Linked DNA regions of Tunturibacter gelidoferens. The protein of the gene in region 1 interacts with the protein of each later gene in a pairwise test. Links are inferred from orthologs where the notes say so. Each region holds a gene or a part of one and is shown in the gene's direction. Other genes may lie near its edges.

Region 1 (3,119 bases):
CTGCGTATCCGGAGCTGAGGAAGCCGTTTCATGGAGTCTGGATGATTGCGGAGGTTCCCGGTCAGAACCCCTTCGCGACGGAACAGGCGATGAGCCAGATTCATTGAACACACGGCGAGGATCGCAGCATCATTTCAGATGACTGATAAGGGTTTGATGGGGTAGTGATATCTTGAGAATCGTTTCTGCAGGACGATAGGCAATGCGCCGGACGAAGACTCACCTTCCAGGTTAAAACTGTCACTCTATTGATATGGATAAGAAAGAAATGACGACAAAAAATAAAAAGACATTGAGTCAGGCAATTCAGGAGCGCAGAGCGACACCAAGTTTTGATGGTGCGTCGATTCCTGTTGAGGACCTGCGCCAGATTCTCGATGCGGGTCTGCATGCACCGAGCGGGTACAACCTTCAGCCCTGGCGGTTTGTCGTGGTGCAGTCGGTGGAGCAGAAGAAGAAGCTGCGTGGAGCGAGTTACAACCAGGGCAAGGTGGAAGAGGCGTCGGCGGTAATTGTGGCCTGCGGCGATACAGATGGATGGCGTAAGGATCTGGACCTGATACTCGAGAAGGGACGCAAAGGCGGGATGCCGGAGAGTTACGCGGCGCAGGCACAGAGCAGCGTGCTGAACTACATGTCGAGCTTCAGCAGCGGACAGATGCAGGGTTGGCTGAATAAGCAGGTGATGCTGGCGTTTACGCACATGATGTTGATGGCGGAGGTGATGGGATATGACACCGCGCCGATGGAAGGGTTCGAACAGGACAAGGTGCATGAGGTACTGCGGCTTCCGCTGAGCTATTGGGTAGTTGCGCTATTGGCGATTGGGCATGTAAAGGGTCCGGACAAGTTCGATGGCGGTCGATTTGAGATCGGACATACCGTATTTGGCGAAGAGTTTGGCAAGCCTCTGAAGCTGTAAGGTGGAGATGATTCTGCTATGAAGCTTGCACTGCGCGTTTTGGCTGTTCTCTTGCTTTTGATGATTTCGGCCGGGCTGATCTTTTATCGATATCCCCTTTGGGTTGCGGATCAGCACACTCGATTTCATCTGTGGCGCGAGGGCGTGAAGAGCGAGTATGTCGAAGCTGGCGGGTACAGGCTCCATTATTTTGAGGCGGGACCGGCGGGCGGGGGTGGCACGCCGCTGGTGTTGGTTCATGGGTTGGGGGCTCGGGGGGAAGACTGGGGGGCGATGATTCCTGCGCTGGCTGCGCAGGGATTTCATGTGTACGTGCCGGATCTGCTTGGTTTCGGCCGATCGCCCAAGCCCGATGTGAGCTACTCGATCTCGCTGCAGGAGCAGACTGTGGCTCAGTTTATGCAGGCGGTGCATGTTGCGAGGGCAGATGTTGGTGGATGGTCGATGGGCGGCTGGGTCGTGATGAAGCTTGCGCTGGATCATCCGGAGATGGTGGATCGGCTGATGGTGTATGACAGTGCGGGGCTGTATTTTCCGGCTACGTTTGGGCCGGAGTTGTTTACTCCGAGCGATCCGGCTGGGGTAAGGAAGTTGATTGCGATTCTGACGCCGAAGCCTCGGGTTATTCCTGACTTTGCGGCGGAGGCGATGGTGCGGAAGCTGCAGGCCAATGCGTGGGTGGTGAATCGCAGTACGGCTTCGATGATCGGCGGGCGAGATCTGCTGGACTTTCGTTTGCATAATATCTCGCAGCCGATGTTGATCGTGTGGGGCGCGCAGGATGAGTTAATTCCGCTGGCGTCGGGCGAGGCGATCCATAAGAGTGTGCCGCAGTCTGTGCTGGATATCGTCGAAGGGTGCGGGCACCTGGCTCCAGCGGAGTGTGCGAAGCCGGTGGTCGAGGGGACGGTGGAGTTTTTGCGAGCGCAGCCGCCTATGCGCGGGGGTGGCAGGACGTTTGCTGCGGGGTATTAGAGCGGTCCTGCCGGACGGGCCCACTTCGCGTGGGGCGGTTACTTCGTGACTTGTAGACCCCTTCGGCTGGTCCTCCCGTTGGTCGGGGGAGAGATTGATTTCGACCAACGGGAGAACCTTCAAGGTTCGTTCTAGCCGTGACCGGTATACGCGTCACGAAGTGACCGCTCTCCGCGCAGGAGGCCCGTCCGGCAGGGACAAAGGTTTCTAGTCGGGTTGCCACTGGTAGGCGTTGGGTTGGGGCAGACCGATGTGGGCCAGGACTCGGTGGATGAAGTTGCGGGCCATCTCTTGTGTGCTTTGGGGATGGTTGTAGAGGGTGGGGATGGCGGGGAAGATGGTGGCTCCGGCGTCGGAGGCCAGCTGCATGTTGCGGATGTGGATGCGGTTGAAGGGTGTCTCGCGGATGCAGAGGATGAGGGGGCGGTTCTCTTTGAGGCAGACGTCAGCGGCGCGTTGGATGAGGTTTGCGGCTAGGCCGTTGGCGATGCTTGCCAGGGTGCCCATGGAGCAGGGTAGAACGATCATGGCGTCGGTCGGGTAGCTGCCGCTGGCGATGTTGGCTCCGATGTCGTTTTCGGCGTGCTGTTGGAGTTTGGGGCAGGAGGAGCCGAGGAGCTTTTCGGCGAGGTCGTTGCGGCCGCTCAGGTTGAGCTCTTCGGCGAAGACGCGGAGGGCGCTGTCGGAGGCGACGAAGTTGATCTTTGCTACGCGCTCGTCGGCGGCCAGGGCGCGGAGGATCTCGGCGGCGTAGATGCTGCCGCTGGCTCCGGTGATCGCTAGGGTGATTTTGCTAGGTTCTGGCATCAGGTCTGATTATCACCCCTTGGGGCTACCCCCTGGGGGTATCTCGAGCGTAAGCCTATTATTTTGAAGTACATGGCGATTTCCCGTTTCGGTAAAATCTTCTAAATAAAGGGGTTACTGGCAAAATCGTCTAAACAATGGGGTTACGGCATTTCCTTTCGTAGGGTGAAAAGAAAAGTGGCCCAGCAGGTTCGCCGGGCCACTTGCTTTGATGCTTCTACGTTCAATTATAGCGGACCGGCTGTAACTGATACGCCATCTCTCGGGGCGAAATTTTTGGGGTACAGGAGTTCTATTTGCAATGAGTTACGCGGGGATCGCATGTCAGGGATGACTGGCGAGGGCTTGACAGTTTATTTGGCTGCTTTGCGATTTGGCGAGGTCATTGGCGGAGGGCGTAGGCAATGAGAGTCTG
Region 2 (3,259 bases), 1.7 Mb from region 1 along the record:
AACTCGCCCAGTTGCGCACCGGCGCCGCCGACGAAGCCCGCCGTACCCGCGAAGCAGCAGCAGCAGACTTCACCAGCCTGCGCACCGAGATCACCGCAACCATCGCCGAACTCAGCGGACTTCTACAGAACGGGCTCAACGCCTTTCGCAGCGACAATAAGACCTCCGACGAAGTCCTCCGCACCGCCGTTCAGCAAAACCTCGACGCCATCGCGCAGCGCCTCACCTACTTCATCGGCGAGGTCAACCGCAACCAGATCGAGGCTCGCGAAGCCCTCCACAGCCGCCTCAACGAGCTCTCCGGCGAAGCCAACGACCAGCAGGAGAAGCTCCGCTTCACCGTCGAAGACCGCCTCACAAAACTCAACGACGCCAATACCGCCAAGCTCGAAGAGATGCGTGTCACGGTCGACGAAAAACTCCACGCCACACTCCAGACCCGCCTCACTGAATCCTTCGGCCAGGTCACCACGCACCTCGGAGAAGTCCAGAAGGGCCTCGGTGAGATGAAGGAGCTAGCCACCGGCGTCGGTGATCTCAAGCGCGTTCTCTCTAACGTCAAATCACGCGGCGTCGTCGGCGAGTTCCAGCTCGGCCAGCAGCTAGAGCAGATGTTCTCTCCCGAGCAGTACATCAAAAACGCCCGCATCAAACCCGGAACCCTCGAGTCCGTCGAATACGCGCTCAAGTTCCCCTCCGGCGAAGGTCAGACCGGCCCCGACAGCTACACCCTCCTCGCCATCGACGCCAAGTTCCCCAAAGAGGACTGGGAGCGCCTCGAACACGCCTACGAAGCCGGAACCGTCGAAGAGATCGCTGCGGCAGGCCGGGCCTTTGAGCGCGGCATCCGTGCCGAAGGCAAGCGCATCTGCGACAAATACATCGATCCACCCACCACCATGCCGCACGCCATCATGTTCCTGCCCACCGAGAATCTCTACGCCGAGGTCGTCCGCCGCCCCGGCCTCCAGTCCGAGATACAGTCCAGTTGCCGCGTCACCATCGCCGGGCCGTCAACCTTCATGGCCATCCTCACCAGCTTCCAGATGGGCTTTCACACCCTCGCTATTCAAAAGAAGGGCGACGAGGTCTGGCGCGTCCTCTCCAGCGCCAAAAAAGAGTTCGAGACCTACGGAGGCCTCATGCAGAAAGTCGAAGATCAGGTCGGCACCGTCCAGAACACCATCCAAAAGCTCGGGGTCCGTACGCGCGCTATTAACAAAGCCCTCAAAAACGTCTCCTCGATCGACCCTGGCGTCCCCCTATCCAACCTCATCGGCTTCGAAGACATCTCGGGCGTCGCCCCGTTGCTCGCGGCATCGGGCGAGGAAGACTGAAAAGATCCTCTTGCCCACTCCCCACGGCCGCCCGCTGTTGCTTTACACTCACTGAGGCGCTCAGTATGCTTGAGATTGGCCGTGTCGACCTCGAGCGACAAAACATCCAGGCTTCAGATTCCAGACGTAAACAGGAGAACGAAATGGCAGCAGTAGACGAGAAGGTAAAGCAGATTATTGTCGAGCAGCTTCAGGTGGATGAAGCAGAAGTCACCCCGGGCGCAAGCTTTCAGGAAGATCTCGGTGCAGACTCCCTCGACGTCGTCGAGCTCGTCATGCAGTTCGAAGAAGCATTCGACATCCAGATCCCCGACGAGGATGCCGAGAAGATCAAGACCGTCAAAGACGCCGTCGACTATATCGAAAAGAACCAGAAGGCCAAGTAAACAATGGAGCATCGTCGCGTAGTTGTCACCGGCCTCGGCCTGATCTGCGGGGTCGGCAAAACCGCCCCTGAGGTTTGGGAAGGTCTTATGGCCGGACGAAGCGGTATGGCCGAGATCAAGGCATTCGATCTCACCGGCCATCCAGTCCGCTTCGCTGCAGAGGTTAAGGACTTCGATCCTCTCCTCTTCGTCGAAAAGAAAGAATCCCGCAAGATGGGCCGCTTCATCCACTTTGCCCTGGCCGCAGCAGCCGAAGCGATGGCCCACTCCGGTCTCAAGATCACCGAAGAGAATCGCGATCAGGTCGGCGTTCACATCGGCTCCGGCATCGGCGGATTCGATGTCATCGAGCGCGAACACTCCAACCTGCTCTCCGGCGGCCCGCGAAAGGTCTCGCCCTTCTTCATCCCCGGCTCCATCATCAACCTAGCCGCCGGCCACGTCTCCATCAAGTACGGCGCACGCGGACCCAACGAAGCCACGGCGACCGCCTGCACCACCTCGGCGCACTCCATCGGCGACGCCTTCCGCATCATTCAGCGCGGCGATGCCGACGCCATGATCGCCGGCGGCACCGAAGCCTCCATCACGCCGCTCGGTGTGGCAGGTTTCGCCGCCATGCGCGCCCTCTCCACTCGCAACGACGACCCTGAGCACGCCAGCCGCCCCTTCGACAAGGATCGCGACGGCTTCGTAGTCGGCGAAGGCGCAGGCATTCTCATCCTCGAAGAGCTCGAGTTCGCCAAGGCTCGCGGCGCGAACATCCTCGCCGAAGTCATAGGCTACGGCCTCTCCGCCGACGCCTTCCACATGACCGGCATGGCTCCCGAAGGCGAAGGCTGCTACCGCTCCATGCAGCACGCGCTCAAAGTCGCCGGCATCTCGCCCGACCAGATCGACTACGTCAACGCCCACGCCACCTCGACGCCCCTCGGCGACGCCCTCGAATCGAAGGCCATCGAAAACGTCTTCGGCGAACGCGCGATCGACGGCAAGCTCCTGGTCAGCTCTACAAAATCCATGACCGGCCACCTTCTCGGCGGCGCCGGCGGCCTCGAGGCCGGCATCACCATTCTGGCCATGCAGCACCAGATCGCGCCCCCCACGATGAACATCGTCGAACTCGATCCCCAGTGCCGCCTCAACTACGTCCCCAACAAGCCTCTACCGGCGAAGATCGACTACGCTCTCTCCAACTCCTTCGGCTTCGGCGGCACCAACGGCTCTCTCGTCTTCAAACGCTGGACCGAATAAGCCGCACCAACCGCACTGATTAAACCAACCGCGCTAATTAAACTGAGGCTCGGCCAAATGCCGAGCCTCAGTTTAATCTCTGCTTTTGCCGTTGCCTGTTCCCTTGTTGTCATTCCGCAGCGAAGCGGAGAAATCTGCGGTTACGTTTGCAGTTGCCTGTTCTCCTCCATCACCCAAAACATCGTCATCTCGACCGAAGCTGTTCACAGTCTCATCGTGAACAGCACAGTGGAGAGACCCACGTATTTCGCCTTGCCGCCCCGGTTGCCTTCGCCTTGTCTC

Evidence for each region.
Region 2: the proteins of RBB81_RS11475 (region 1) and RBB81_RS04290 interact in binary tests that used the Escherichia coli proteins (3 or more experiments, as listed by UniProt). The link is inferred for Tunturibacter gelidoferens from one-to-one orthologs.

Annotation. Positions count from the first base shown.
Region 1 is NZ_CP132938.1:2,586,621-2,589,739, forward strand. What follows is about bases 117-2,918. They hold RBB81_RS11475 (alpha/beta fold hydrolase), read left to right. Parts: upstream 117-940; coding sequence 941-1,897; downstream 1,898-2,918. Other genes in these bases: RBB81_RS11470 (nitroreductase family protein), read left to right, coding at 269-922; RBB81_RS11480 (UbiX family flavin prenyltransferase), read right to left, coding at 2,105-2,704. Also shown: RBB81_RS11465 (hypothetical protein), read left to right, coding at 1-107; RBB81_RS11485 (YkgJ family cysteine cluster protein), read right to left, coding at 3,087-3,119. UniProt on the Escherichia coli protein: The physiological role of BioH is to remove the methyl group introduced by BioC when the pimeloyl moiety is complete. It allows to synthesize pimeloyl-ACP via the fatty acid synthetic pathway through the hydrolysis of the ester bonds of pimeloyl-ACP esters.
Region 2 is NZ_CP132938.1:920,376-923,634, forward strand. What follows is about bases 160-3,101. They hold RBB81_RS04290 (acyl carrier protein), read left to right. Parts: upstream 160-1,480; coding sequence 1,481-1,723; downstream 1,724-3,101. Other genes in these bases: RBB81_RS04285 (DNA recombination protein RmuC), read left to right, coding at 160-1,337; fabF (beta-ketoacyl-ACP synthase II), read left to right, coding at 1,727-2,977. Also shown: more of RBB81_RS04285, read left to right, coding at 1-159. UniProt on the Escherichia coli protein: Carrier of the growing fatty acid chain in fatty acid biosynthesis.